DNA from 4 places in the Synechococcus sp. N26 genome. Region 3 is predicted to be linked to each of the others. Evidence: predicted binding sites of a transcription regulator. Region 3 holds the regulator's gene; each other region holds the start of a gene.

The links. The regulator NtcA, encoded in region 3, controls nitrogen genes in cyanobacteria. The targets are predictions, from matches to a motif close to GTANCNNNNGNTAC.
Region 1: DXY33_RS04530 (Fe2+-dependent dioxygenase) is a predicted target of NtcA. The motif match lies at 1,490-1,503, and genes of this name have one in related genera.
Region 2: glnA (type I glutamate--ammonia ligase) is a predicted target of NtcA. The motif match lies at 1,634-1,647, and genes of this name have one in related genera.
Region 4: DXY33_RS08200 (DUF4278 domain-containing protein) is a predicted target of NtcA. The motif match lies at 3,302-3,315, and genes of this name have one in related genera.

The regions. Positions count from the first base shown of each region.
Region 1 covers NZ_UCNM01000007.1:806-8,080, forward strand. Annotated here, with positions in the region: partial or broken gene DXY33_RS04520 (iron uptake porin) at 1-394, shown strand, start outside; gene DXY33_RS04525 (hypothetical protein) at 486-710, opposite strand; gene DXY33_RS04530 (Fe2+-dependent dioxygenase) at 791-1,459, opposite strand; gene DXY33_RS04535 (extracellular solute-binding protein) at 1,575-2,579, shown strand; gene DXY33_RS04540 (ferritin) at 2,724-3,308, shown strand; gene DXY33_RS04545 (2Fe-2S iron-sulfur cluster-binding protein) at 3,765-4,058, shown strand; gene DXY33_RS04555 (alpha/beta fold hydrolase) at 4,390-5,157, shown strand; gene DXY33_RS04560 (NAD(P)/FAD-dependent oxidoreductase) at 5,163-6,113, shown strand; gene fldA (flavodoxin FldA) at 6,160-6,669, opposite strand.
Region 2 covers NZ_UCNM01000010.1:167,335-174,609, reverse strand. Annotated here, with positions in the region: gene DXY33_RS08660 (alanine--glyoxylate aminotransferase family protein) at 1-886, opposite strand, end outside; gene DXY33_RS08655 (allophycocyanin subunit beta) at 982-1,506, opposite strand; gene glnA (type I glutamate--ammonia ligase) at 1,713-3,134, shown strand; gene DXY33_RS08645 (class I SAM-dependent methyltransferase) at 3,249-4,322, shown strand; gene DXY33_RS08640 (copper-binding protein) at 4,407-4,721, shown strand; gene DXY33_RS08635 (hypothetical protein) at 4,794-5,003, opposite strand; gene DXY33_RS08630 (DUF6439 family protein) at 5,053-5,307, shown strand; gene DXY33_RS08625 (ATP-binding protein) at 5,267-5,704, opposite strand; gene DXY33_RS08620 (GUN4 domain-containing protein) at 5,758-6,477, opposite strand; gene mnmH (tRNA 2-selenouridine(34) synthase MnmH) at 6,517-7,275, shown strand, end outside.
Region 3 covers NZ_UCNM01000002.1:527,596-534,870, forward strand. Annotated here, with positions in the region: gene DXY33_RS02630 (glycoside hydrolase family 38 C-terminal domain-containing protein) at 1-1,743, shown strand, start outside; gene psbN (photosystem II reaction center protein PsbN) at 1,731-1,871, opposite strand; gene psbH (photosystem II reaction center phosphoprotein PsbH) at 1,956-2,156, shown strand; gene DXY33_RS02645 (TatA/E family twin arginine-targeting protein translocase) at 2,166-2,396, shown strand; gene pth (aminoacyl-tRNA hydrolase) at 2,411-3,028, shown strand; gene DXY33_RS02655 (DUF3146 family protein) at 3,028-3,285, shown strand; gene DXY33_RS02660 (resolvase) at 3,263-3,709, opposite strand; gene DXY33_RS02665 (DUF3084 domain-containing protein) at 3,706-4,857, opposite strand; gene ntcA (global nitrogen regulator NtcA) at 4,885-5,601, opposite strand; gene rph (ribonuclease PH) at 5,660-6,403, opposite strand; gene DXY33_RS02680 (cob(I)yrinic acid a,c-diamide adenosyltransferase) at 6,549-7,148, shown strand; gene dcd (dCTP deaminase) at 7,148-7,275, shown strand, end outside.
Region 4 covers NZ_UCNM01000010.1:91,438-98,712, forward strand. Annotated here, with positions in the region: gene DXY33_RS08170 (hypothetical protein) at 75-230, opposite strand; gene DXY33_RS08175 (hypothetical protein) at 330-656, shown strand; gene DXY33_RS08180 (hypothetical protein) at 865-1,050, shown strand; gene DXY33_RS08185 (hypothetical protein) at 1,140-1,373, shown strand; gene DXY33_RS08190 (SDR family oxidoreductase) at 1,430-2,095, shown strand; gene DXY33_RS08195 (J domain-containing protein) at 2,111-2,896, shown strand; gene DXY33_RS08200 (DUF4278 domain-containing protein) at 3,111-3,215, opposite strand; gene DXY33_RS08205 (hypothetical protein) at 3,386-3,688, opposite strand; gene DXY33_RS08210 (hypothetical protein) at 3,722-3,913, shown strand; gene DXY33_RS08215 (ParA family protein) at 3,923-4,570, shown strand; gene DXY33_RS12380 (hypothetical protein) at 4,662-4,820, shown strand; gene DXY33_RS12385 (hypothetical protein) at 4,928-5,080, shown strand; gene DXY33_RS08225 (FAD-dependent oxidoreductase) at 5,094-6,728, shown strand; gene DXY33_RS08230 (hypothetical protein) at 6,731-6,943, opposite strand.

The DNA of each region.
Region 1 (7,275 bases), on a different contig from region 3:
CTTTGGTGTTCGTGGCTATTGGACACCTGAGGAAACCGGCATCGTACCGACAATCAGTGCAGGTATTGACTTCGGCTTCAATGACGCAAAAGCCGATGGTCAAGTTGAGGAAAGTTTCGGCTGGATGGTCGGCCTAAACTGGAAGAATGCTTTCGTTGACGGCAACAAGCTTGGGGTGGGCTTCGGTTCATACTCAAGCTACGCAACATCAATGAAAGGTGACAGCAGCCCTGATGACGAGAACTTCGCTTTCGAGGCTTATTACGATTACCAAGTCAGTGACAACGTCACGGTAACTCCCGCAGTGTTCTGGGTTCAGGATGCTGATGGGAATGCATCAGTGGATGGATCTGACACACTTGGCGCATTGGTTAAAACCACCTTCAAGTTCTGATCAACTACAGGTCAAAACAAAAGCGCCCCAAGGGGCGCTTTTTTTTTGAAGGAACAGGGGGGATTGCCCCCAAAAATTGAAAAAGCAACAGTTACCAACAGTTCTCGCCTTCCCCAATAGGAACACAAATATCTTCTTGCTCTGCCTTTTTCTTCAAGGCAGCGGCGTCAGAATCCAAAACACTTTCCTCATCAACGCCTTGATCTGTGGTCCATTCCTTAAGGCCACCCGCATCTTGGGCGTGCAGAGCTGGTGCAGATGCAACAAGAAGCGACGTGGCAGCAACGAAAACTGAGATAGCAGAAGGCTTTGGCATTTGGATGAAGCTCAACTAATGCAATTGTAATGAAGATACAGCCACAAAATACCAGCGACGACCAGATCAAAAGCTACAAATCAGTACGACAAGCGTCGGACGGCGTTCGTATAGCTTTGAAAGATCAGGTCAAGTTCATCCGATCGACCATGGCGAGCCAGTAAACCACGAGCGCCAGCATCGATATTGAATAAAATTGAGCGGTCGTCAGGCGCCTTGACATAGCTTTCTATCCAACCGACACATACATAACGAACACCTCTCACAACGGTTTTAACACAATGAAGAGTGGAAGAAGGATAGAGAACAATATGCCCAGGTGGCAATCGAAACTCCTTCGTATCCTCACCGCCGGCTTGGATCAATAAAGATCCACCCTCGTAGGTGTCTTCATCGCTCAGAAAGCAGGTGAAAGACAAATCACGGCGACCATGGCGGGAAAAAGGATTATCAACATGCCATCCATAAGAATCTCCGACATTGGACCTAGAAACCAACAAACTGTGAACCTTGCGAACAAGTGAAAAACTTTTGACCAAGGGATCACTCGTTAATGCTGTAGTAATGCGGTTACAAATCGCAATAGTAAGCTCAGCATTTGGATCGAGCTGCTGATTAGTCTTCACCAGTGCAGCCTGATCACCTGCAGTCAATCGGCCATCCCGCCAGGGTAGGTCGGGAGCACAGAGGCGTTGCTGAAAGTCACGAACTTCAGGAAGAGGCAAAAGAGAATGCGTCAGGAAGTCCATCGATCAGGGAATTTCAAGAACAAAAAGCCTGAACCAAATGCTACAGAGTGGAACGTCAAAAACAGATGACGACTGGAACCCCTGAAGTAATATAAGAGTAATTATATCTTGAAGCATGCGTAGGTTCTTTGCAGCGCTGGGTATGGTCGCAACAATTGCTGTCCTGCCTTCAGTGGAAGCAAAGGAAGTAAGGGTGTACTCAGGCCGGCATTACAACACTGATCGTTATGCCTACAAACAATTCAGTGAAGAAACTGGAATCAAAGTAAGACTTATTGAGGCCACAGGAATATCGCTAGTTGAACGTCTAAAACGAGAGGGAGAAAATTCAAAGGCCGATGTGATTCTGTTGGTTGATGCAGCGAGAATTAACAATGCTGCCGAAGCTGGTCTTCTGCAGCCAGTGTCTTCAAAGAAAATCCAGTCGAATGTTCCATCACGGTATCGGGATCCATCAAATCGATGGTTTGGTTTCACGAGGCGCGTAAGATCGATCATTGTAAATCCTGATATCGTTGATCCAAATACGATTAAGACCTATTCCGATCTTGCGAATCCAGTTCTCAAAGGAAAACTCTGTCTGCGCAAAAGGAAAAACGTCTACAACCAGTCACTTGTAGCCGACCAAATCATAGTGAATGGTCAAACTGCTGCTTCAGCTTGGGTTGAAGGGATGGTCGAGAATGTAAGCCAGCCGTATTTCGGTGGTGATGTATCACTGATTCGTGCAGTTGGACAAGGCAAATGTGGGGTAGGACTTGTCAATCATTATTATCTAGCACGAATGCAGGCAGGGGCGAGCGGAAAAAACGATCAAAAAGTGACATCAAATATCAATCTGGTTATGCCCAACCCAGCCCATGTGAATATTAGTGCCGCAGGGGTTGCTAAGTCAGCAAAAAATAAAAAAGAGGCGATTCAATTTATTGAATTCATTTCGTCACTAAAAGGTAGTCGACTCATTGCAGGTCCAACATTCGAATATCCACTGAAGAGCCTTGGTACATCAAAGGAACTAAAAGCCTTTGGAGAATTCACCCCAGACAATGTTTCTATTAGTGCTTTAGGTGCAACGCAGAAAACCGCAATAAAAGTGATGGCGGATGCTGGCTGGCGTTGATCTGAAGAGCTAAACAATTCACAGAATAGATTCAAGATTTCATTTGCTCTTGATAATGACTCTCATTTAACTTGGTGCAAATAACACACCATGCGAGCAATTCGACTTGCCTGTGCGTATCATTTGGACATTGATAAGTAAAAAATGCTGAGCACAACCAATTCGATCTCCGCGTCATCTATCGCCTGCGGCCCATCAGGTCGTGCAATAGCAGAAGCAATTGACTCTGATCTTCTAAGCGCGATCCAAGCCCACCTCAACATGGAAAGGCAGGCACATGCCTCCTATTTCGCTGCAGCAATCTGGTTTGCTGAGCGGGAGTTGAGGGGATTTTCCCGATTCTTCCGAGACGAATCCAACAGCGAGCATGAACATGCTGCCAAATTCGCGGAATACATCATTGCTCGAGGTCAAAGCGTTGCGCTTCAAGGGGTTGATGCTCCCTTGCAGAACTGGGCATGCCCTGCAGATGTGATGGCAACCGTATTTCAAATGGAGGTTGACGTCACAGCTTCATTGCAACAGCTGTATTCAATGGCAGAGAGAGTGAGCGATACGCGTACCACGGTGTTTCTCGACCCGATGGTGGAAATGCAAACCCAATCAGAACACGAATTTGCGCACCTTCTTGGACGGGTGAAGTTTGCTGATAATCAAGCAGCGGCTTTATTGCTCATCGACAACGAGCTAGACCAAGGAAATAACAAACCTGCATCTCTTCAGGGATAATTGACTCACGACCAGAAAGTTGATTAACACACATCAACTTTCTGATGTCACGTATTTAGCCCTTGTGGATCGATTACGAAACATTTTATATCACGCATTAACGATTTAGGCGATACTTCCAGGTATTCAGAAATAAGCCGATGCGACCAGCCTTGGCTTCTTAATGCCATTGCAATCTTCAGTCGTTTTTTACGCCAACCATTAGGAGACCCTAAATAGTGTGAAACTCTTGATGTGGTGCTTGAATTCATGACATAAGCCCTTTATTTGAGAGATGATATAAATTAGAGCATGCGAATCAATTAAACAACAATTGAATGTTGCCTGCCAACATCATATAAGCAAGACTGCTGTATAGCTAACATCAATCTAGAACGTAGCCAATGATGCTAAAGCGAGATACATATACGAGCAGAGGAGACTAATTGAAGTTATTGTATAATTTTAATTGGAGTGATGACCTCATTCAAGGTCGAATTAAGGATGCCTGATGGAGTCAAACACTTCGAATGTCCTGACGATGAATACGTTCTAGAAGCAGCAGAGCAGTCTGGGATTGATATGAGTTATTCATGCAGAGCTGGAGCATGCAGCACTTGTGTAGGGAAGATCATCGAAGGAACAGTTGATCAATCTGATCAAAGTTTTCTAGATGATGAACAAATGCAAGACGGATATTCACTTCTGTGCGTAGCTTATGCAACATCAGATTTGATCGTAAAAACTGATTGCGAAGAAGAGCTTTGGTGACAATGGAAGGAACGATAGGATCATCTCAAAATGAAAGTACTGAGGGAAAGCGAGATTAGTTTGGTTGATCAGTATCTAAATGCGGCCTGTTTCAACAAAATAAGCGACAGAACCTATCAGAACATGCTGAGTTACGAATCAAAGGCCGATCCAATCGAAAAAAAATTGATTAAAAGGATCAAAGAACAAGTAAGGCACGGAAAGGTTGTGCTTTCTTCTGGATCAAAGGTAAAAGCTTGATCAGCCTGGATGTGATAAAGAATACAGGCAGTGGCATACTCTGGGAGAAAAAATAATCAAAAGCATCAGAAAATAAGAAAAATAAAATCAGATGAGCACCAGTCAAATACTTTGGATTGATCTCCAGCCATCACTGTATTGCCTTTTCAAGCGAACAGCGCAGAGCTTGGGTCACCATTTTGAAGTCAAAAGATGGTCGTTTGAACATGATCTTGATGAATCATGTGATGTTGAAGTCGTCCACAGCCTAATGAGGCACACGATAGAAAACTCTCCACATCCAGTTCATCTTGTAGGCCACGGAATAAGCGGTACTATTGCATATTTATTTGCTGAAAAATATCCCAATAACATATCATCAGTTTCTGTGCTATCAGTAGATACTCACTCGACAAATCAATGGACTAGTCATTATCAAAGTATGCGGGGCCAATTACCCTGCTCAAGATTTCATATTTTAAGCCATCTAAGCCGACTATTGGTCGATAGAAAAACTGAAACAGTTGTCAATATTATGGCGAGGCTGTTAGCAAAATGCTTGGATAATGATTTAGTGTATGGATCTATTGTCAATAGCCAACCAATCACGAATCTAAACAAAGCTGAGGTTCCAATACTGGTGATTAATGGTGAAAAAGACTTTGTTGTTGATGAACAGAGTGATATCAGATGGAGACACTGCCTAAAACCTGGAGACTGCTACCAAATAATTTCTAACGGACGCCATTTCTTCCCATTTACAGAGTGGAGTCAAACTGCAAAAATGATCGAATCATTTGTCAGGATGGTACCTGAGCAACATCAGAACCAAGTCCCTAATAGCTGTAAAAATCTGAGTATTAGTAAAACCAACTCATGAATCAAATGAATACCTTCGACGTCATCATCATTGGTGGAGGACCAGCAGGTTGTTCTTGTGCATTGTATACAGCAAGGTCAAATCTATCGACAATTATCCTGGACAAAAATCCAGCTGTTGGTGCACTTGCTATCACTCACAAAATTGCAAACTATCCGGGTGTGGAAGGGGACACATCAGGTGAGCAGTTGTTAAAAACAATGAGAAATCAAGCAATTAACTATGGAGCAGAATACAAGCAGGCTCAAGTTTATGGAATCAGCATGACTGATTCAGAGAAGACTGTATATACACCAGAGGGAACATTTGTAGGCAAAACATTGGTTCTTGCAACAGGTGCAATGGGAAGAGCATCAACACTTCCCGGTGAGAACGAATTTCTTGGTAAAGGGGTTAGTTATTGTGCAACTTGTGACGGAGCTTTTTATAAAAACCAAGAAGTGGCTGTCTATGGTTCAAATCATGAAGCAATTGATGAGGCACTTGTACTTACAAAATTTGCATCAACAGTACATTGGATTACCAATAATAAACCAAACGCAAATACTCCAGCAGTAGAAATCCTCCTCAATTCTAAAAATGTAAAGCACTGGAAGCGCACTAGGCTCACCTCCATACAAGGAGATGACCAGGGAGTAAGTGCTGTCAAAGTTCAATCATCTGGAGGTCGTGAAGAGCAGATGATCCAAGTTCAAGGTGCTTTCGTCTACTCCACAGGTTCTCTGCCAATCACCGACTATCTACAAGAGCAGGTACCGGTCAACCCAAATGGTGGAGTTCGAGTAAATAGCGACATGATGACAAATCTCGAAGGAGTCTGGGCAATCGGAGATATCCGCAATACACCCTTTAAACAGGCTGTTGTTGCTTGCTCTGATGGTTGCATTGCAGCGATGGCAATTGACAAGTATTTGAATAAACGGAAGGACGTACGGGTGGATTGGGTGCATCGATAAAAAAAAGCGCCCTCTCGGGCGCCTACAGTTCAGTAATCAATTACATTCAGGCCTCAGCGTTTATTTGCTGAACCCAGGCCTGCAAACGTTGATCTGTCAATTCCGACTCATTGTCTTCATCGATTGCAAGTCCGCAGAACTTACCATCAATAATGCTCTTTGAGTCCTCATAGGTATACCCTTCTGTGGAAACCTTACCAATCAACTTGGCACCAGATTGAAGAAAAGCCGTATACAGTTCCTCCATGGCATCACAGAAAAAATCCGAATAACCGGAGGAGTCACCAAGACCTACGATTGCGACTGATTTACCGGCAAAATCCTTGTCAGGAATTTCCTGAACCAGATCATCCCAGGCTGTTCCTGACCGTGCTTCATCAGCGCCTGTATTCCAGGTTGGAACACAACAAATTAACGACTCAGCTGCAACCAGCTCATCAATTGAGTCGATGTTGTCAACATCCTTCGCTTCTGTTCCAGGAAGAAGCTCTTTGAGTCGATCAGCCACATCCTCAGTTTTACCAGTAGATGTGGCAAAGAAAATAGTGAAAGTCATGCAAAAGAAATCACCAATCAATAATCGCAAATCATCGCTCTCCCGAATTAACGCTTGTTTCAACTGCAGGTGAAATCAGTTACGTCCAGACACCTCATCCACCTCGTTCTGCCAGACAAATTCTTATCTAAGACTGTCTAAGACGATTCAAAGACTCACGATACTCCGATAATGCTTGATCAAATCCTGTCTCACGGATACGTTTGAGCCAACGGAGACGAACCAAGTCATCCTGTTCAATGTGGTCAATGAATTCTTCGAGTATGGCTGATCCAACAAGCATGACAAACTCTAAAGATCAATGCCAAACTTTAATTAATTCTTTGAACGGCGGCCAGTCAAATGATTCTTTTGACTCGATCTTAAGCGATACTCAATAAGAGCAAATAAGAATAAAGAGTGACGTCTTGACAAAATCAATCAAGAGAATTTCACTCGATTTATATTAAAAGCTAAGCGCAATAAGCTAATAAAACTAAGAAGGCAAGTAAATGGCTATAGGAGCAAAACTTTTAAAATAAATCAAAGCAATAAATAATTAAACAGGTAAATGTCAATCCAGACAAAAAACGTAAAATCAGTTCAAGAAAGGCGATATGTGAGTTG
Region 2 (7,275 bases), on a different contig from region 3:
GATGGCGTGCCCAGGCTTGGTCAAGACCTTCTTCAGCCAGGAGACGCAGGGCCTCACGCATGCCGAAGTTCATGTTGACCGGCGCGGTGTGGTGGTAGACGCGGTCGCTGCCCCAGTACTGGTTCAACAAGGAAACGTCCAGATACCAGTTGGGCACCTTGCCCTGACGGGCTGTCATCTTGGCCTCGGCACGGGGGCCCATGGTGAAGGGTCCGAGCCCGGGAGGGCAGCTCAGGCCCTTCTGGCTGCAGCTGTAGGCGAGATCGACTTTCCACTCATCGATGTAGAGCGGAACGCCCCCCAGAGAGGTGACGGTGTCGAGCAGCAGAAGGCAATCATGCTTCCGGCAGAGGTCGCCGATGCCCTCCATGGGTTGGCAGACACCCGTTGAGGTTTCTGCATGGACCATCGCCAGGATGACAGGCTTGTGCTCAATCAGGGCAGCTTCCAGCTCATCGAGGGAAAACCACTCACCCCAGGGCTTTTCAATGGTCTTCACCTCAGCGCGATAGCGGCCGGCCATGTCAGCCAGTCGCAGGCCGAAATATCCCTTCACCGCCACCAGAACGGTGTCTCCAGGCTCGACGGTGTTGGCAATGGTTGCCTCCATGGCAGCACTGCCGGTGCCGCTCATCGGAAGCGTGAGGCGGTTATCCGTTTGCCAGGCGTAACGCAGCAGTTCCTGCACTTCGCCCATCAGATCCACATAGAGAGGATCAAGGTGACCAATCGGGGTTCGCGACAGAGCCTTCAGAACTGTTGGATGGGCGTTGGAGGGGCCTGGTCCAAGCAGGAGGCGGTCGGGTGTGCCGATCGGTGCAAAGGCTTTGCGGTGACGATCGTCAACAGATAGGAGTGAGTTCGTCGTCGCCAAAGCCCTGTTCATTTGTTCAAGCGTTGAGCCTACGCAGTCACGCCCCTTGGAAGGGGTGAGGGAGGCTTGATTGCAATCTGTTCAGATCTTGCGTTGAGCGTGCTGGATCAGCGCTGGCGCACATTGGTTTCACCCAGGCCCTTGGCCAGGTGATCAAACGGCTGAAGAACGGTGGCGAGCTGATCGGATGCAGCACCGTTGGCCAGAAGCATCTCGGAAACAACCTCTCCCAGCAGAACGATGCTGCGGACCGTTGGGCCGGTGGGAACGCCGAGACTCTTGTAGGTGTCGTCGAGTCCGTTCAGCACACGCTCATTGAGGATCGTGGAGTCACCTGCCACCAGGGCGTAGCTGGCGTAACGCAGGAAATAGTCCATATCCCGCAGGCAGGCGGCGAGCCGACGGGTGGTGTAGGCGTTGCCGCCAGGCAGCAACAGGTCGGGTTCATCCCGGAACAGGCGCTGGCTGGCCTCACGCACAATATCGGCCGAGGATCCATTGATCAGCTCTACGGCCTGAATCCGCAGCGCGGATTCATCCAGATACACATTGATGCTGTCGATCGCCGGGCGGTCGAAATAGCGACCCAGCTGGTCGTAACGACCGATCAGACCGCTGATTGCATCGCGCATGTCCCTGAATCTCCAGAGGATCCCCAGCAGAAGCTAACACCGTTGAGGCGGGCAGATCCTTTGGCATGCCTGCATTTCAGCCAAGTTGACAGAAACGGTTACGCAGTCGCCTTCCAGCAGCTGAAACGTACCTCTTGATACAAAATGGTGACTTGTGGCTGTATACGGTCACATCACTGCACAATTCAGTCGAGCAGTCCCTTCTTATGTCGAAATCCCCCCAGGACGTCCTGCGCCAGATCAAGGACGAAGGCATCGAACTGATCGACCTCAAATTCACCGATCTGCACGGCAAGTGGCAGCACCTGACGGTGTGCACCGATCTGCTGGAGGAAGCATCCTTCACGGAGGGCCTGGCTTTTGACGGTTCATCCATCCGCGGCTGGAAAGGCATCCAGGCCTCTGACATGGCCATGGTGCCGGACGCCAACACGGCCTGGGTGGACCCCTTCTACCGGCACAAAACCCTGAGCATGATCTGCTCGATTCAGGAGCCACGCACCGGCCAGCCCTACGAGCGCTGCCCCCGTGCCCTGGCCCAGCGGGCACTGAATCATCTGGCCAGCACCGGCCTGGCCGACATGGCCTTCTTCGGTCCTGAGCCGGAGTTCTTCCTCTTCGACGACGTCCGCTACAACTCGGCTGAAGGGGGCTCCTTCTACAGCGTCGACACGATCGAAGCGGGCTGGAACACCGGACGGATCGAAGAAGGCGGCAACCTCGCCTACAAGATTCAGGAGAAGGAGGGCTACTTCCCTGTCGCTCCCAACGACACCGCCCAGGACATTCGCTCTGAAATGCTCCTGCTGATGGGTCAGCTGGGCATTCCCACCGAGAAGCACCACCACGAGGTGGCAGGCGCGGGTCAGCACGAACTCGGCATGAAATTTGCTGAGCTGATCCAGGCCGCCGACAACGTGATGACTTACAAGTACGTCGTGCGCAACGTTGCCAAGAAGTACGGCAAAACGGCCACCTTCATGCCCAAGCCGGTCTTCAACGACAACGGCTCCGGCATGCACGTGCACCAAAGCCTCTGGAAAGGCGGTCAGCCCCTGTTCTTCGGCGAAGGCACCTACGCCAACCTCTCGCAGACGGCCCGCTGGTACATCGGCGGCATCCTCAAGCACGCCCCCGCCTTCCTGGCCTTCACCAACCCCACCACCAACAGCTACAAGCGTCTGGTGCCCGGTTTCGAAGCCCCGGTGAACCTCGTCTACTCCGAGGGCAACCGCTCTGCCGCCGTGCGGATCCCGCTCACCGGCCCGAGCCCTAAGGCCAAGCGCCTCGAGTTCCGTTCCGGCGATGCCCTCGCCAACCCCTATCTGGCCTTCAGCGCCATGATGATGGCTGGTCTGGACGGCATCAAGAACCAGATCGATCCCGGCGATGGTGAAGATCGCGACCTGTTCGAACTGGCAGCTGAGGAGCTGTCCAAGATCGCTACGGTCCCCGCATCCCTCAACGGTGCACTGGAAGCGTTGAATGCCGATCGCGGCTTCCTCACCGCTGGCGGTGTGTTCAGCGACGACTTCATCGACAACTGGATCGACCTGAAGTACGAGGAGGTGCAGCAGCTGCGCCAGCGGCCTCACCCCCACGAATTCACCATGTACTACGACGCTTGATCAGCGCCCGTGCATCCCACGACCCGCCTCCAAGGAGGCGGGTTTTTTTGTGGACTGCTGGCCACGCGATTGTGCGCCTCATTCGTTGGAATGGGGTCGTTGTCTGAATCCGCGATGGCGTCAACGCCCCTGAGCAAGCTTGCGTACCAAACGCTTCAGCAAGGCAAAAGCATCGCGGGCCTGGCCCACAAGGAGCTGAGCACCAAGCTGATGGAGCTGTTGGCGCCGGATGCGGTGCCGAAAACCGAGCCCGTGTCCGCCGAAGTTCTTGGAGAGCTGCAGCTGGATATGAGGAAACTCCAGGAACAGGACTGGCAGGACGCCGAACAGGGGATCTACCCCGAGCAGTTGTTGTTTGATGCACCCTGGCTCGACTGGGTCAGCCGCTACCCGCAGGTTTGGATGGATCTTCCCTCCACCTGGGATCGACGCCGCGAACGCAATGTGCGGGATCTGCCCAAGGAAACCGAAAAAGCGCTCTACCCCGAGTACTACCTCCAGAATTTTCACCATCAAACCGATGGCTACCTGAGTGACCATTCGGCTGGTCTTTACGACCTGCAGGTGGAGATCCTCTTCAATGGCACCGCCGATGCCATGCGACGCAGGGTTTTGGCCCCCCTGAAACGCGGCTTGAAGCACTTCGCAGACCGTGCTCCGGGTTCCCTCAAGATTCTCGATGTGGCTACCGGCACCGGCCGGACCCTGCAGCAGATCCGCGCCGCCGTTCCCCACGCGCAACTGATCGGAACCGATCTCTCCGAGTCGTACCTGCGTCAAGCCAACCGCTGGCTAAATGACGGCGATGCATCGCTGGTTCAGCTGATCCGTGCCAACGGGGAATCACTGCCCTTGGCTGATGAATCGGTTCAGGCCGTCACCAGTGTGTTCCTGCTGCACGAACTTCCGGCGGATGCCCGCCAGAACGTTCTCAACGAGGCCTGGCGGGTGCTTGAACCCGGTGGTGTGTTCGTGCTTGCCGACTCTGTGCAGATGGCTGATTCAGCCAAGTTCGCCTCCGTGATGGAGAACTTCAGGCGCGTCTTCCATGAGCCTTACTACCGCGACTACATCGGCGACGACATCGACGCCCGCCTCTCAGCTGCAGGGTTCGAAGGCATCACCGCGGAAACCCACTTCATGACGCGGGTCTGGTCGGCACGCAAACCCATCCCAGAGGCCAGCTGAGGGGATTCCCTTGGATTCCCTGACAGCGTCCCTTGCACGAACGGCTGCGAGCCATAGGGTGTGCTGATTCCCGAAGGGAACGTCATGACCAATCCCTTCCGGCTGCGTTGGCTTCAGGGCTGGACATTCCAGGTGGTGCTTATGGAAGGCCATGTGCAGGTCGAAGCCGATGGGTTCGGTATCTGCCTGCGCACGGCCGTGATGCCTGGGGAAAGTCCTCAGGCTGCAGCCGATCGTTTGGTGTTGTCTGAAGATCGCCGCAGGCGAGCCCTGCACAATGCCTGGCTTCGCGGTCAGGACATGGCACTGCCCGCGGGGGTTACACCCACGAAGGAATCGGCACCGGCCTCGAATTCGCTGGTAGTGGTTGACCAGGCCCATCGCCAACGGGTGGCCTGATCTTCTGATGCGTTCAAAGCTGCGCCAGCAGCCAGGCCAAGGCAAAGCCGGCTCCACCGAAGCGTAAGGATCTCAAGAGCGCTCACCAGACACGGGGGAGAAGTCCCAGCCCACAGGCCGTTGCGTGATCAGATTCGCAGCAAGTTTGCGGCGCTGCAGCCATCGCCGCGCCGCAACACCCGACCGGGCATGGGCCTGACATTGCCCTTGCAACACCAGCAGTGAGGCATGGTGCAACCAACGCAGTTCACGAACGCGTAGTTGACCTTTGCGCTGTTCCACGCCATTGCACCCACATCAACCGAAACTAGATCGATCTGATGATTCAGGTATGACTTCACCTGACGCCCCATGGCCCGACTCCGCTACAGCCAAGGCGGAAGAACTGCACCAGTTGCTCCGCATCGGCGATCGCGACTGGCATCAGCTGAAGAGCAACCGACAGCGGCGTGGAGCTGAGTTACTAGCAGCAGCGATGGTGCAACTGCTCCGCCAAGGGGACAGCGCCGACGTGGAGAACCTGACCCAGCAGGCACTGGGGTGGTTCAAAGGAGAGCTGAAGGATCCGGGCTGTCCGCGTCACTGACGGGCCGACGGCAGGCCAGCTGCAGGCGATTCCCCCGGCGGCTCCAGCGCACATCATCAAAACATTGATGGATCAGGAACAACCCACGTCCGCTGGGAGCATCGAGAGCCGGCGGCAGGGTGGCTGTGCGGGACTGTTGTGGGAGACCGCAACCCTCATCCTGAACCTGCCAGACCATCCAGTTGGGCGTGAGGATGCGGCGAACACGGAGCTTCTTGGCGGGGTTCTCGGCATTGCCATGGCGAACGGCATTGACCAGGGCTTCATGCAACCCCAGCTCAATCCGCTGACTGGTGAGAACACAACCGACGGGCTCGGTCAGCAGCTCCAGCAGAGGAGCCAGCTGCAAGGTCGACTGCAAGGTGAACTCAGCCCAGCGAAACCTCTTGGACGGCACAGTTTGGCCCGTTGACGTCGGTGTTTCGAACTTACCGTTGATGGGAAGCCCCGTCAGGATCTGCGGGCCACAAGTGCCGGATGATTCAAGAGGGAATCCATCAGGCGAACGCCACGGAGCTGATTGATCAACGGCATGTGCCCTTCTGGAGCATCGATCGACCAGGTGAAGGCACCGGGATAACGCGTCCAGACGCCATCACATTTCCAGCCAATCCGGGGCCAAAGGCGTTCGTAACGCCCATCGAGGGCTGACAGCAACTGGGACTGGGCTGTGAAGCCGAAGCGACCTTGGGAATAGACCGTCCAGAGGCGATCAAGACTGACCAGATCAACGCCTGACATCGGCGCAACTTCTGTGAAATAGACGTAGCCCCGTTTCACGGCGGCATCACCGGCCAATTCACGCAGGCACTGGCTGGTGACGCGATCCGCCTCTTCAAAGTTCTGATCGAGCAGCTCCTGCTGCAGCGGTCCATAATCCAGGCCAACCCCGGAATCAGTGGTCAACCAGCCTCGATCGGACGACGCGATGAGAGCGGTGACTGCATCGGGATGGTGGCGCTGCAACACCTGCAAGATCCAACCTGCAGCCCAGTCATCACCGGCGGGGTCAAAGCCAGACAGAAGGTCTGGACCCACCGCAGCCAACTCGTCGGCGCGGGTTTCGATCTGCTTGATCAGCGGACGTCGCTGGCGAGGTGTTCCCTTCGCGAAACGATCCAGCAGCTGATCAACGCTGAGTTTGGTGGCGGGTGTGGAACCGGAGAGCATGAGTGGCAACCGGCCCCAACTGGCTCGGTGTTGGCCACTATGTCAGGCATGGGCGAAACAGGTTCAATCGAGATCCAGCAGCTTCGCGAGCTGAAAGGTCCACTGGTGGACGTTCGCAGCCCCAGCGAATTTGAAAAGGGGCACTGGCCTGGCGCCATCAACGTGCCGCTGTTCAACGATGAGGAACGTGCCGCAGTGGGCACCGCTTACAAGCAGCAGGGACGCACACCAGCGATTCACCTGGGGCTTGAACTCACCGGCCCCAAGCTCAGCAGCCTGGCCCACCAATTGGACAACCTGCGGCAGCAGGGGGAACCACGGATCTACTGCTGGCGGGGCGGAATGCGATCGGCCAGCGTGGCCTGGCTTGCCCAGCAGATCGATCTCAAGCCAAGGCTCCTTCAGGGGGGCTACAAGAGCTATCGGCGCTGGGCCCAAAGCCGCTTTGAGCAGATCTGGCCCCTTCGCGTGATGGGAGGCCGAACGGGAACAGGGAAAACCGATCTGCTGTTGGCCATGGCCGCGCGCGGTGCAGCCGTGGTTGATCTGGAAGGGCTGGCCAACCACCGCGGCAGCAGTTTCGGCGGTCTGGGTCTGCCGGATCAACCCAGCACCGAGCACTACGAAAACCAATTGGCTGAGGCCCTGGATCAACACCAACGCCGTGGGGCCTCAGCCATCTGGTTGGAAGCGGAAAGCATCCAGGTGGGCCGCTGCCGAATTCCCAAGGCCCTTTTCGATCAGATGCAAGAGGCCCCTGTGCTGGAGATTCAGCGCGACCTCGGGGAACGGGTGAAC
Region 3 (7,275 bases):
GACGAGCAGCGGGCCTGGCATCAGGCCACGGGGCTGGAGGCGGCGCTCTGGATTCCAGGCGTTGGTGATCACGGTGGTGGTCCTACCGAGGAGTTGCTGGAGCAGATCGAGCTCTGGGAAGGGCAAGCGGCCGCCTTGCCCACCCGTGCCGGCACGGTGAGGGAGTTCTTGACCGAGCTGGAGCAGGGCGATCAGGCCTTGCCGGTGTGGCGAGATGAACTCTTCCTGGAGTTGCACCGCGGTTGCGCCACCAGCCGTCCCGATCAGAAGCGCCACAACCGGACGCTCGAGCGGCTTTTGCGGGAGGCTGATGCAGTCTCAGCCCTGTTGGCGATCGCAGGTCGCGACAGCGGCAGCAGCGATTGGCGTCCGCTGTTGTTCCAGCAGTTTCACGACATCCTTCCGGGTACCTCGATCCCGGAGGTGTTTGACCAGGCGGAACCGGTCTGGCGCTCGGCCCGGCGCCAGGTCCGCCAGGAACGCGACCGGCGGCTGGCAAGGCTGCCGCGTCCGGAGGACACAGCAGCGGTGTGGAGTTGGTGGGGTCTGCAGCCCTTAGCGTCCTGGTCGCCTCTGGTTCGCCTTCCTGCGGGATCGTGGTCAGCGGACGCCGTTTCACTGCCGCAGCAAAACGCCGCTGCTGGTGGTACCTGGGTGCAGCTACCGCGTCAGCACGGGATTTGTTCGGTGCCGCTCCGGCGTGAACCAGGCTGGACGTCCTGCGCGGCTGAGCCCCGTCAGGCTGTGGTCATCACGCCGCTGGGGGCGGGAGCTTGGCGTGTGGGTAATGGTCTGATCGAGCTCGATGTCTCCTCGGCCGGACTGCTGGCTTTGCGGGATCGCGATGGACGGGATCAGTTGTCGTCTTCCCTGCAGTTGGAGCGCTATCGGGACCGGGACGAATTCTGGGATGCCTGGGATCTTGCGGCGGACTACCGATCTCAGCCCCTGGGTGTGCTCTGTACGGATTCCCTGGAGTGGCTCGATCAGGGCCCTCTGGTGGCGCATCTGGTGCTGCGGCGCCAGCTCGGTGCCAGTTGCATGCGTCTGGACCTGCGGCTGAAGGCCGATACGCCCTGGCTGGAGCTGATCTGCGGTATCGACTGGCGCCAGACCCATGAGTTGCTGCGTCTTGAGCTGCCGCTGGCGACCCCCGCCGTCCGCATCGCTGCCGACACCAGTGGAGGGGTGATCGAACGGCCGGCTGCACCGATGACAGCTCGGGAGCAAGCCCGTTGGGAAGTGCCTGTGATCTCCTGGTTCGCCTCGCAGTCGGCGGCTCCCGGAGGCGGGATGGCTGTGTTGCTGGACGGCCCCCAGGGTGTGGATTGGTCTTCAGACCGACTTGGCATTTCGCTGCTGCGGGGCCCGACCTGGCCAGATCCCAGCGCTGATCAGGGGTGGCATCGCCAGCGCTTGGCCCTCATGCCGTTCGCCGGCTCATGGAGCGATGCCGGTGTGTCTCAGGCGGCCATTGCCTTTCGTGAGCCCGGGTGGTGTGCGGACTTGCCGGCGGAGCAGCGTCAATGGTTTCCATCGCTGCCGCTTCCTCTCACGCCGGTGGGGTTGGAGCGCCATGCCGATGGTTGCGTGCTGAAGCTGCTCAATTCGGGATCAGCGCGCTGTCGCTGGACTCCCGGAGCGGGGTGGAGGGTCCGCAGGGAAGCCGACTTAATGGCCGCTTCTGCCGTGGTGATCACCCCAGGAGAACTCGTCTCCCTGGTGGTGGATCAGTCCTCGTGATCGTCGAACGGGTCGTCGAGTGCTTTTGATGGAGGGCCAAAGGCCTGATACACGCCAAATCCGGTGAGTCCGAACAAAACGGCGAGCACGCCAATGGCGACGGACAGAGCTGGGGACGACGTTTCCATCACATCTCTCGACAGGATCAACCCCGAACCGGAGTTGGCCCCTACAGTATCGAGACTTCAAACCACCCGAGACCCGGCGTCGCCATGGCACAACGCACCCGTCTGGGAGACCTTCTCCGCCCACTGAACTCCGAGTACGGCAAGGTGGTTCCCGGATGGGGCACCACTCCCGTGATGGGCATCTTCATGGTGCTGTTCCTGGTGTTTCTGCTGGTGATTCTTCAGCTGTACAACAAGTCCCTCATCCTCGAGGGCATCAACGTGAACTGGAACGGCCTCGGCTGATCTGCACCCATGAACATCTTTGGCGTCGGTCTCCCCGAAATGGCGGTTATCGGCGCCGTTGCCTTGCTGGTTTTCGGGCCGAAACGCCTGCCTGAGCTTGGTCGGACTCTTGGTAAAACCCTGAAGGGCTTCCAATCCGCGTCCAAGGAATTCGAACGCGAGATCAACAAAGCCATGGCTGAACCGGAAGTTTCCGGTGAGGCTGCGAAGCCGGTTGAAGAACTTCCCCCCAGCGACTGAGTCGTTCCAGCGGTATGACCACTGATCTCAAGCTGGTGGTGGGTTTGGGAAATCCGGGTGCGAAATACGCCGGCACCCGTCACAACATCGGCTTCATGGCCCTCGAGCTTTTGGGTGAGCGCTCTGGGTTCAGTTTTCGTCAGCAAGCCAAGTTGCACGGTCTTGCAGCCGATACAGGGGTTGGCGAGCAGCGGCTGCGCTTGCTGATGCCTCAGACCTACATGAATGACAGCGGTCGTGCCATTCGTGCGGCTCTCGATTGGTTCGGCCTGGAGCCTCACCAATTGCTGGTGCTGGTGGACGACATGGATCTTCCGCTGGGTCGTTTGCGGTTGCGGGCCCAGGGCAGTGCCGGCGGGCACAACGGTTTGCGCAGCACCATTCAGCACCTCGGGACCCAGGCGTTTCCCAGGCTGCGGATCGGCATTGGTGCGCCGGCTGAGAACCCTGCCGAACGCCGCGCCCGAACGGTGTCCCATGTTCTTGGTCCGTTCAGCAAAGCGGAGCAACCCTGTGTCGGCGCTGTTCTCGATGCTGTTCTGGATGGGATTCAACGTCTTCAGCACCAGAGCTTTGAGCGCGCTGGAACCTGGATCAACGGCTTCCGCTATGACCTGGAGTCGGTCGACTGATGCCGGCACTTCCGGCGACAACGGCCCATTTGCGAGTGCTCCGCCAGTGCTTTCAAGCCAAGTGCGTGGAGGGTGAAGTCTCTGCTGGAGGCTTTGAGTGGCAGTTTTCCTGGGCCTTTGATCGCGGTGAACTGGTGGTGGAGCCTTCCCTTGGACGTGCCCTTATCGAGGATGCCCTGCGGCGGTTTCTGGTGCGTTCTGATTACAGGCTGGAACCGGGGGGTGATTACACCTTCATGGTCCGGGCCAGGTTCTGAGCGAGAACGTCGGAGCAGGCTCAGGCCATCTCAGGCGGCATTGCAGGTGCTCCTCAAGCATCACCAAAGCTGCAACAGCATCCAGATCCACCGGTGGAATGCGCAGTCCTGCCGGCAGCATCCGTCGCCAACCTCGAGCCGGCCATAGCGCCCAGTAACGCTGTCTCGCCCTCAGGGTTGTTCCCTGCTCCGGAACCACGGTGAGATGGCCCAGCCGTTCCAGTCGCTGGATCCAGGCTCGGCTTCCCGTGCCATCGCCGATCAGGATGCGATCGAGAGCTTGGTCTTGACTCCAGTGCTCCAACCAGGGTTCGACGGCCTCCGGGGCCAGCACATGCCCTTCGCGCACCAGGCCGAGCTGAAGATCGGCCAGCACAAGACCACATTTGCAGCGGCCTGGATCGAGGACGGCCACCCGTTTCATGGGGAGGCCTGAATGGAGACGACGACGGGATCGGCACTGTCGCTGACCCCTGCGGAAATCACGTCCAAGACCACGCTTTGGCTCGGTCCTTCCATCAGGGTCTGGGCCAGTTGGGAGAGGGCTGATCCATCGAATTGAAGGCCCTCGGTCAGGGACCCCCGCCGCTGCACCTCGGCATAGGCCGAGGCCAAGAGAAGGTTCAGCCGTGTGCGAATGCCCTCTGGAGTGCGTTCATTCGGTTGGAGTGTGGTGGTGGCCAGCACATCTCCGCGTTGGGTCACCGGTCGGTTCGGACGCACTTCTGGGAAGGCATACACCGCTGTTTCACCCCGCAGCACATTGGTGGCTGAGCGCAGCGAGATCACCCAGGTCTCCGGTTTGCGGATGATGCTTTGCAGGCGTTCCACATCGCTGCGCGGAACGCGGATTAACTGGCGTTCTGGTGCTTCGCCAGGTCGCACTTTCCCGTAGGCGTTGAGATTGGCCTCCTGCAACAGCCTGTCGACAGCCTGTTTGGCCTGGTCCGGAGCATCGAGTCGAACCGTTGCTCTTGCCAAGGTCTGTCCGCTGCTGATCACCACCGATCCACGCCGCAAGGCGACCAGATTGCGTTCCAGTTCTTTGAGTTCCTGCTCACCGGCACGGATGCGGCTGCGAACGCTGTTGAGTTCGGCTTCCGTGCGCTGGATGTCCGCATCGCGGGAGGCGATGTCCTGGCTTAGACGTTCACGTTCGGCTTCGAGTTGGGCCAGCTCCTTCTGAAGAGGAGCCAGTTCGAGGCGCAGGGTGTTGGCCCGTTGCTGTGATTGCTCGAGCTCAATGGCGATCCGTTTGGTTTCCGTTTGGGTCTTGTCCCGTTCCCGCTCGGCTGCCTTCAGCTGCTGACGGCTGTCTTGGAGTTTCTCCTGCAGGGCATCCAGTTCAAACAGGCCCACCCGCAACTGCCGGCTCACCAGAAGCATCAGGCCAAGTGAGAGTGCGCTGATCAGGCTGCCGGTCAACACCGTGATCAAAACGGCGGTGCGCCGTGGGCGCATGCTGAACAAACTCAGTCGCGCTTTGCCGACGCGGCTGCCCAAGCGGTCGCCCAGGGTCGACAGCACGCCCCCGAGCACCAACAGAACCAGAATCAGTGCCCAGCCGCTCATCGCTGCACAAGTCGGGCGATGGCAGGCCTAGCTGAAGCGTTTGGCCAGCGCGATCGGATCCAGAACGGTGATTTTCTTGCGGTCAATCTGAACCAGACCGGATTGACGCAAGTCTCCCAGCAGACGCGTGATTGTGACGCGTGTTGAGCCAATTGCTTCAGCGATGGCCTGATGGGACAGGCGCAGGTCGATGGTGATGCCCAGCTCATCTGCCACGCCGAAGTCCCTGCAAAGCACCAGCAGGAAGCTCACCAGTCGGGATGACATGTCCCGATGGGTGAGGGTTTCAATCATCGTCTCGGTCTGCAGAATCCGGCTGGAGAGACCCTGAAGCAAGCGCAGGCCAACGCTGGTGTCTGCTTCGATTGCGGCCTTCACGGAGGTCGCTGGTGCCGTCACCATTTCGACCCGGGTGAAGGCCACAGCGTGATAGAAGCGGTCGGACCGTTGGCCTGTCAGCAGTGACAGCACCCCGAAGAGGCTGTTCTCGCGGAGCAGGGCCACGGTGATCTCTTCTCCCGATTCGTAGACGCGGGACAGACGAACGGCCCCCCGGCGGATCAGATACACCCGTTCTGCGGGATCTCCAGGGAAAAAGATGGTCTTGTTGCGATCCACCAGTTCACTGCTGGCGCCATCGAGATCCCGGATGATCTCCAGCAGAGAACGGTTGGCGGGCTCTGTGCTGGGAGCTGGAGCCACCATCTTCGGGGCGTATCGGCTGAAACCTCGGCTACTGGTCATGACAACCCCCTGGTGTGGCGAAGTTACGGAGCCGGCGGTGGCCGCCGTGTAGCGGTTATTACGTAACGCTGCTGTGCTCGTTGAAGGCCTGGCGTTGCGCCTGCATCAGGGATGTCAATCCCGGCTCTGCTAAATCCAGCAGCTCATTGAGTTGGCTGCGACTGAAGGGCGCACCCTCCGCAGTTCCCTGGATTTCCAGCAGACGGCCATCGCCGGACTGCACAACGTTCAGGTCCACCTCGGCTCGGCTGTCTTCGCTGTAGTCCAGATCCAGCAAGGCCTGGCCATCAACCAAGCCAACGGATACAGCCGCCACCTGATCGATCAGGGGCGATTGCTCCAGCACTCCCTGGTCCACCAGGGATCGGCAGGCTTGGTCCAGGGCGAGCCAAGCCCCGGTGATCGAGGCCGTCCGGGTGCCGGCGTCCGCTTGGATCACGTCGCAGTCGATCAGCAAGGTGCGCTCCCCTAGACGCTCCATGTCGATCACGGCGCGCAGGCTTCGGCCGATCAGCCGCTGAATTTCCTGGGTGCGACCCGAGAGTTTCATCAGCTCCCGTGATTGCCGCTGTGGGGTGGATCCGGGCAGCAACCGGTATTCGGCGCTGAGCCATCCCAATCCTTCTCCCTTGCGCCAGCGGGGAACCTTGTCCTCCAAGCAAACGCTGCAGAGAACAGCGGTTCGGCCGGTGTGAACCACAAGGGAGCTCAAGGCAAACCCCATGGGATTCCAGGTCACCGAGAACGGTCGCAACTGCTGCGGGCGACGGTCATCAGTGCGTTGTTCAGGGGATTGGCTCATCGGTGGTGTGCAGTTTGTCAAGCCTCGCAGGCGGTTGGTTCTCGCCCTGTCCAAACACCATGGGTGGTGTCAATCCCCTTGTGGAATGTGATCTCGCCGCTACATTCAAGGTCTTGCCGGGGTCGCCCGGACAGATGCTTCCGTGATGACCACAAGCCTCGCCGACCCCCAATCCTTCCAAAATTCCCTGGATCGGGATCAGCAGGCCTTGCAACGGGCAGGCCTGAGGCCCTTGCCTGCCGTCTCTGATCCGCCACCCCTACATCTGGTGGCTCCCGAAGGGCAGCTTCAAGTGCATACGGCGCCTTATCGAGGCAGTTTCGCCAGTGTTCTCAGCCAGGCCATGCGAGCTGCCGGCTTGGGCAGTCGTGTTCTGATCAGTCAGTTCCTCAAAGGGGGCGTGCAGCAGGGACCGGCCGGCCGGGTGCAGCTCTGCGGAGGCCTCGTCTGGCTGCGGCCGGATGTGCCCCTCTGCCTTTCCTCGCCGGGGCATCCCGGTGGTGCGGAGGCGGTGGCTGAGGTTTGGTCCATCTGCCGTCAGCATCTGATCCAGGGAGATCTCGACCAGCTGGTGTTGGATGAACTCGGCCTTGCCGTGGCCTTCGGATACCTGGATGAAGCGGACGTGATTGCAGCCCTTGAGCAGCGGCCCGCTTCGATGGATGTGATCATCACTGGACCTGCAATCCCCGCCGGTGTGGTGGAGATGGCAGATCAAGTCACGGAGTTGCGCCGAGGTTTCTGATGCTCAAGTGCGATCGCTGGATCACTGAACAGGCCGGGCAGGGAATGATCGAGCCATTCCAGAGCGGTTTGGTCCGTCACCTGGAGCCGGAGCAGAAGCTGCGGCCAGTGCTGAGTTTTGGTTGCTC
Region 4 (7,275 bases), on a different contig from region 3:
CGCATCCGGCGACGGCGAGGAAACCCATGGATCGGGGGGAGGGAACGACCTGGGAATCATTCCCACAGCTGGCGTCAGCTTTTGTTGCTGTTGGCACGGAATTCGGAAGAACCTTGCTTTCGGCCGCCCTCGGCCGTTTTCACAGGCATCTCCTGACGGTCGAGACACGATGAGCACAGCAATTTCCCCTTGTTGCGCCAGTACGCCGCCATCGATCGCTCGATGCGCATGGAGCACCCTTCACAGCGAAATAACGGCATCGACGGCTCCGCGACGCAGCCCCTTCTAACGCAACGGCGCGGTTGAACCGGTGTTCTCTGTGACGATGGGTGCGCTTCGCTTGCCCCAGCCTTGTGATCCAGGCCCTGCGTTTGTTGCTGCTCACCCTGATGGCGTCCGTCGCCTCTGCCTCCACGTCGTTTCAGCCCTTGGATCGGGTGGAGGGTTGGTTGATCGAGCGACGTTTGGATGCAAACCAGGATCCGATCTGCCGTGCGTCTGTGCCAGGACCTGGCACCTGGTTCTCGGCACGGGTTCATCTGGATGCGAACGACGAGATGGTGGTGCCTGCCGGACTGCATCGGCCGGACGAAACGAGGCTGGAGGCTGTGCGTGATGCGCTCCGGCGTTGTCGCGCCAGTGTTCTTTATCTGTAGCGGATAAAGCTTTGTGGCCGGGGCCGCTGCTGATCTGAAATTGAGCTATGAAATCGGTGTCGGCAGTTGCAAAATCGTCGACTCCTCACACCACCTGAGCCTCCGCTAAGCGCGGGGGCTTTTTTTTGATTGATCCCGAACATCACCTTTCGATTTTGTGCTCAGCAAATGTTTTGCGGTTGTGATGTTTTTAACCGCTAAATCTCTGATGTATTGCATCGAGAGGCTTGATACAGGAGGGCAGTGGATCCAGGAGATCTGCTTCAAAACGGAGTTCAAAGCCTTTGTGAATGCCCGCACCAAATCGCGCGCCACGTTGAAGACCTATCGCGTGGTGCATGCCACCTGGAACCAGGTGGTCACCGTTGTGCAGGGATCAGCTGAACCCCATTGATCTGGCCTGCTTCGGCGTCTCCCGAGCCATTGCGATCCCGAAGACTTCAAGGTTCTTTCTTGGATGTGCAATGTCCTAAGCCATAACCGGTGGCCCAGGGGCCTGTGGGCATGATCCTCACGCGGTATCTCAGCAGTGAAGGTTGGGTGGAGGAGTGTTCCCATGCCAACGCTTTTGATGCCTACATCGACGCACGGCGACGCTGCGTGCTCCGAGGCTGCCCCTATCTGCTGGTGGATGCAGAGACCGGCAGCCCGGTCTCAGTGCTCACGGTGAAACAGTGTTTGCATCAGTACGGCGTCGAGGGGGATTTCCCGGCGTGATCGCGTCAGGGGATCGACGCAAGAGCCGGCAGGATGGCGGTTGCTGAAACCTCCCGATGGCGACGTTTCTGGTCACCGGCGCAAACCGTGGGATCGGCTTGGAATACTGCAGGCAGCTCAAGGCCCGTGGCGATGACGTGGTGGCCGTTTGCCGTCAAACCAGTGATGAACTGGAGTGCCTAGGGGTGCGGGTGGAAGCCGGCCTTGAGTTGAGCGACAGCCAAGCCATTGATGACCTGGTGCAGCGACTGGATGGTTTGCCCCTCGATGGCGTCATCCTCAATGCCGGGATTTTGCAGTCGATGGGCCTGATGGATTTGGATCCCTCCGGGATTCGCCGCCAGTTTGAGGTGAACGCCCTTGCTCCTTTGCTGCTGGCCAGGGCGTTGGTGGATCAGATGCCCAACGGAGCGAAGTTGGTGCTGATGACCAGCCGCATGGGCTCCATCGACGACAACAGTTCGGGAGGCTCCTATGGCTATCGGATGTCGAAGGTGGCGCTCAACATGGCTGGAAAGTCGTTGGCGATTGATCTGGAACCGCGGGGCATCGCCGTGGCGATCTTGCATCCCGGATTGGTGCGAACTCGCATGATTCGCTTCAATCCCAGCGGGATCCCCCCCGAGCAGTCGGTGAAGGGGCTGTTGGCCCGGATCGATGGCTTGACCATGGCCACCAGCGGCAGCTTCTGGCATGCCAATGGTGAGTTGTTGCCATGGTGAGGCGGGAGACACGCTTTGGGCTTTGATCCGCGTCAGTGGTCAGGCGGACGCCCTGAACAACGGGTCACCAGCAATGTTGAGGCGTTGTTGGCGGAGAACGATGCTTTGCGTCGCGAGGTGTTGCGGCTAAACCGTGAGTTGGAGCGACTGCAACGTCAGCAACGCCAACGCATTCGTACGGAGCCCAGATCCCATCGCCCCTGGACTGAGCCATCGGCACAAGCTCCACCGCGCATCAGCAGCCAACAGGTGCGCGCCTGGGGGCAGGCCCTGGCTCAGCAGCCGGGATGGACCGCATTGCGTCAGCGCGGATTGGAGCTGTTGATCGAGCAGCTCAACCGCAGTGGTTTTCCTGCCCACTTAACCCTTGAACAGCGGTTGGATCGGTTGGTTCGGGGGCTGGGAACAGATCTCATGGCGGCGGTGGGAGCCAAGCCGAACAAGCAAACAACGGCCGTTCTGGCGGCGTTTGCCTTGTTTGGGGTTCGCGCCAGTGAATGGCTGGATGAGGATCCACAGCGTGTGGTGGAGCAGTTGCGTCAGCGGCAGGACCAATCAGGTTCAAGCCGGCAGGGTCGCCGCACCCGAACGGACCAACGTCAAACGGATCGTCAGGACGATGGCCACGTCCGTGATCCACGCCGTGCCGCTTTAAGGGTGTTGGGCTTGGAGGCAAACGCGTCCCTCGCTGAGATCAAGCAGGCGCATCGAAAACTGGTGAAGCAGCACCATCCCGATCTCGGTGGTTCTGCTGAGGCGTTTCGACGCGTCAATGAGGCGTATCAGTCGTTGGTTCAGTGACGCTCTTGTCCGATGATCTGGGGTAGCAACAGGTGGTGTTGATGCCGGTGGAAGTTGGTGTGGTGCTGATTGGTGCCGGCTTTGCCGTGGGTGTGTCCCTCGCCGTCGCCGTTTGGTTTGAACGTTGGAAGGCAAAACAGCCCGATCCTGAAGGCAAATGAGCCAAAAAAAAGCCCCGCCTCGGCGGGGCTTGTAAGAGGTCGTCGTGCTGTTGTCAGCTGGCGACTTTCTGACCGCGATAAACAAGAACCGGACGCTGAACGTTGGATGCAGCAGCGTTGTTCTGGTTGTACTTCTGGCCGCGATAGGTCAGGGTCATGATGGGTTCCTCGAAGCAAGCTCAGGTCCCCGTTCCATGGCCTGAGTCGAACTGCGCTTCGCCGAAGACGAAGTGAACGTGATTGCGTAGCAGTTGCTACAGATCCTTTATAGGGATGGTGTCGTCCGACGTGTCGTTCGCGCTGTTACAGAACAAGAATTTTGTTCTGTTCAGGTTGCTTGATTCAGGCCCTTTAAGTGCCTCAAGCGCGTTTGGGTGGTGTGTGCACCGGGCGTGGCTTGAGTTGAGGTGCTTTCTGGGTCATCACGGCTGAAGGTGAATTGAATCGATTTTGTCGCCGCTTGAATGGTCGGAATGATGGATCGGCTACCGATCACGAGGTTCAGGCCCTTATCGCTCTGGCTTGGACTCAAAGCTTCCATTAATTCGTTGTTCTGCTGAACAGTTCGGCTGCGATTGAGTGATCCTTGATGCTTACTCAGTGTGAAGCTCATGGCGCCGAAGGACGCCATCCGTACGGTGTGGACAGGTCAGTTTTCGCGGTCATGAACAGCGCTCAGAGCAAGGATGATTGGGTGAAGGCGCAGCAGCACAAGTTCCATAAACCGATTGATGTGGACACCTTGATGTGGGTGCGCAATCGCCTGATGCGTTTGGAAGTGGAGGCTCGTTGGGCCGACCGCATCTGCGTGTTTGAAGAGTTCTTCCCCAACGACGCGATCATTCCGCGCATCTGAACCTCAGCCATGTTTTTGACTGTCTTTGGCCAGAAGGGTGGTGTGGCAAAAACCTGCACCAGCATTCATTTGGCTTGTGCCTGGGCCCAGCAGGGCCTGTCGGTGTGTGTTGTTGATGCGGATCGCAACCGCTCGGCAACCGCCTACGCAGCCCGGGGGATGCTTCCGTTTGAAGTGGTGCCTGTGGAGGCTGCAGCAAAGGCCACCCGCCATGCCCAAGTGATCATCACCGACGGGCAGGCCAGCAGCCACGAAGATGAACTCAAGAATCTTTCGGCCGGAGCAGATCTTGTTTTGCTGCCCACTACGCCGCAGGCGAGATCGGTTGAGCTCACTGTTGAACTCTCCTCAATCCTCAGGCAGATGAACACCATGCATGCCGCATTGTTGGTGAAGGTGGACAGCCGAAAACAACGGCTTGCGCAGGAAGCACGCCAAATTTTGGAGGGTTTTGATGTGGATGTGATGCAGGCGGAAATCCCCTTGTTGGCGGCGTTTGAAAAAGCAGAAGTGGAGGGTGTTTGTGTGTCGAATGCCGTCGATGACCGTGGCCGTGCCGATCTGAGGCGCATGGGGGGATGGGCGGCCTATTGCCAGGCTGCTGTTCAGATCCGTGATCGCTTGTCGGCAGCAACGCCTGACGCTATTAGTGCTTGATCAAGAAACAGCTCACTTTTGGCGTCGGTCGCCAATCAGACAGATCTTCTGAGCTTCACCCGCAATCCTTGGCACAGCTGATTGATGGTTGATGGGTCGCAGTTCTTGGTTGAAAAATCCCACCCGTTGCTCAGCCGCATCCACCTGGCAGCCCCAGGCGCAATCCGCTTCCTCTGGCCAGGCGAAGGTGAATCCTTCCGCTGCGGCGCTTCTGCTCAAGACGCCGAGCATCTCCACCAAAGCCGCATGATCGAAGCCGTTGTGATGCTTGCCATTGGTTTGTCGATGGCAGGCGTTGTTCTTGGCAATCTGAACAACGACGAGTCCGTTTAAGTTCAAAAGCTGTTGCTGCTTTTGATGGCGACCTTGTTGGCTTTCATGCTCGGGCAGCTTGAGATCAGCAATCTCACAGCAGCCTTCCTCGCTCTTGTGGCGTTGGTCTTTGTGGGCAGCTTTGCTGTGGTGTCGTTGCAGTCCGGTGAGCTGATCAAACCCCCAAAAAACGACTGAGTCTGAAAGGTTGATGCCTGAACAAGCCAAGGTCGCCAGCGCGGATGGCTCCCATGTGATGGTGATCGGCGCTGGCTGGGCCGGCTGGGGTGCAGCCAAAGCCCTCTGTGAAGCCGGCGTTCGCGTCACCCTGGTTGACGGGATGTCGGATCCCACGGGGAGGACGCCGATGAGCACCGCCAGCGGTAAACCCTTCGAAGCGGGCACCCGGGGCTTTTGGAGGGATTACCCCAACATCAATGCGCTGACCGATGAGCTTGGACTCACCGACGTGTTCACTGCATTCACCACAAGCGCCTTTTGGTCTCCCGCCGGTCTGGAGGCCACGGCCCCGGTGTTCGGTGAAGGGTTGCAGTTGCCCAGCCCCCTGGGGCAGGCCATGGCAACGATCAAGAACTTCAAGCGCCTGCGTGTTGCCGATCGCCTGAGCATTGCCGGCCTTTTGGTGGCGATGCTTGATCTGAACCGCAACGAGGAGACCTTCCGGCGCTACGACGCCATCGATGCGTTGACCCTGTTCAGCCAACTGGGAATCACGGAACGGATGATCGACGAATTCTTGCGTCCGATTCTTTTGGTGGGTCTGTTCAAGCCACCGGAGGAATTGTCGGCAGCCGTCACCATGGAGCTGCTCTACTACTACGCCCTGGCGCATCAAGATTCCTTTGATGTGCGCTGGATTCGTTCCGGCAGCATCGCCGAGCAGCTGATCGCTCCCCTGGCGGAACGCCTGCTGGACTCCGGTTTGCTCACTGTTCTGGGAGGAACGTTGGCAACGCGCCTGAATTTCGATCAGCCAGGCGAAGCAATTCGGTCGGTGGAGGTCCGTTGCAAAGCAACAGGCCGCTCCAGCGTTGTTGATGACGTTGATGCGGTTGTGCTGGCGGTGGGTGCCAAGGGCATGCATGCCCTGATGGCGGAGTCGCCGCGTTGCAGTGATGTGCTGCCGGAGCTGGTGGCTGCTGGCGGTTTGGGGGCGATTGATGTGGTGTCGGTGCGGTTGTGGCTGGATCGCACCATTGCGGTCGCCGATCCCGCCAATGTCTTCTCGCGCTTCGACGCTTTACAGGGTGCGGGCGCCACATTTTTCATGCTCGACCAGCTGCAGAATGCGGATCTTGATGCGCTCTGGGGCGGCAGCGAGCCCCAGGGATCCGTGGTGGCCAGCGACTTCTACAACGCCACGGCAATCGCAGCCTTGAGTGATCAGGAGATCGTTGACACCCTGCTGAAGGAGCTGTTGCCCCAGGCGGTGCCTGCCTTCCGGCTTGCCCAGGTGCTGGAGTTTGAAGTGCGGCGTTACGCGGGCTCGGTGTCGTTGTTCTCCCCCGGCAGTTTCAGCCAGCGGCCGCCGCTGCAGACGGGACTTCCGTCTGTGGTCTGCGCTGGCGACTGGGTGCGGATGGGCGAACGCGAGCACGGTGCCAAGGGCCTGTGCCAGGAAAGGGCCTACGTCTGCGGCCTCGAGGCGGCCAACGCCTTGATGCGCAGTGGTGTGGTGAGAGGGGCGAATGCTGTGACCCGCCCAAGGCATTTGGTGCGGCCGATCCGTCCGGAAGAACCCCAGGTCCTGTTGGGCCGTGCCCTCAACAAACTCGTGATGGACCCCCTGGAGGCGTTCGGGATCCGTTGGCCTTGGCTGGCCTGAGCTCAGAAATTCAGTTGACCTGAAAGCCAGAGTTCCTGCCAAGACCCTGCGGCTGAGGCATTCAGCGCCATCAGGATGGTCACGCTGATGCCACCCAGGGTGAGCCCCACCCCCATCATGATCAGGGCGGTCAGTCCTTCCGCTTCGGTGAGCGGTTGCTTTTTGAGAAAGCGACGCTTGGCCATGGCTGCTGATCCGATGCACCCGTTCTGCATCGGCCCAAGGCCACTTGGCAACAGGCCGTATCACTCATTCACGCAGAGCTGCTGGGGGATGACTCGGTGTTGCTTAGGTTGCTGGCCTGCGCTTGACGCCGCCCCGATGGGTTTCATCATGCAGCCATGACTGGTTTGATCTGTGGCATGACCGCCCTGTGGCTCCACGCCTGGTGGTGTTGCAGAACAACCAATTCGCCTGCGGTCAAGCGCAGCTGGCCTTACCCGCGCTCCTGGAAAAACAGCGCTGATCTGTATGAGAGGCCCTGTCGCCGTCACCGTCATCTCAGGGCGCGCACGCAACTCAGCGCACGCAGCCGCCGCGACATCGC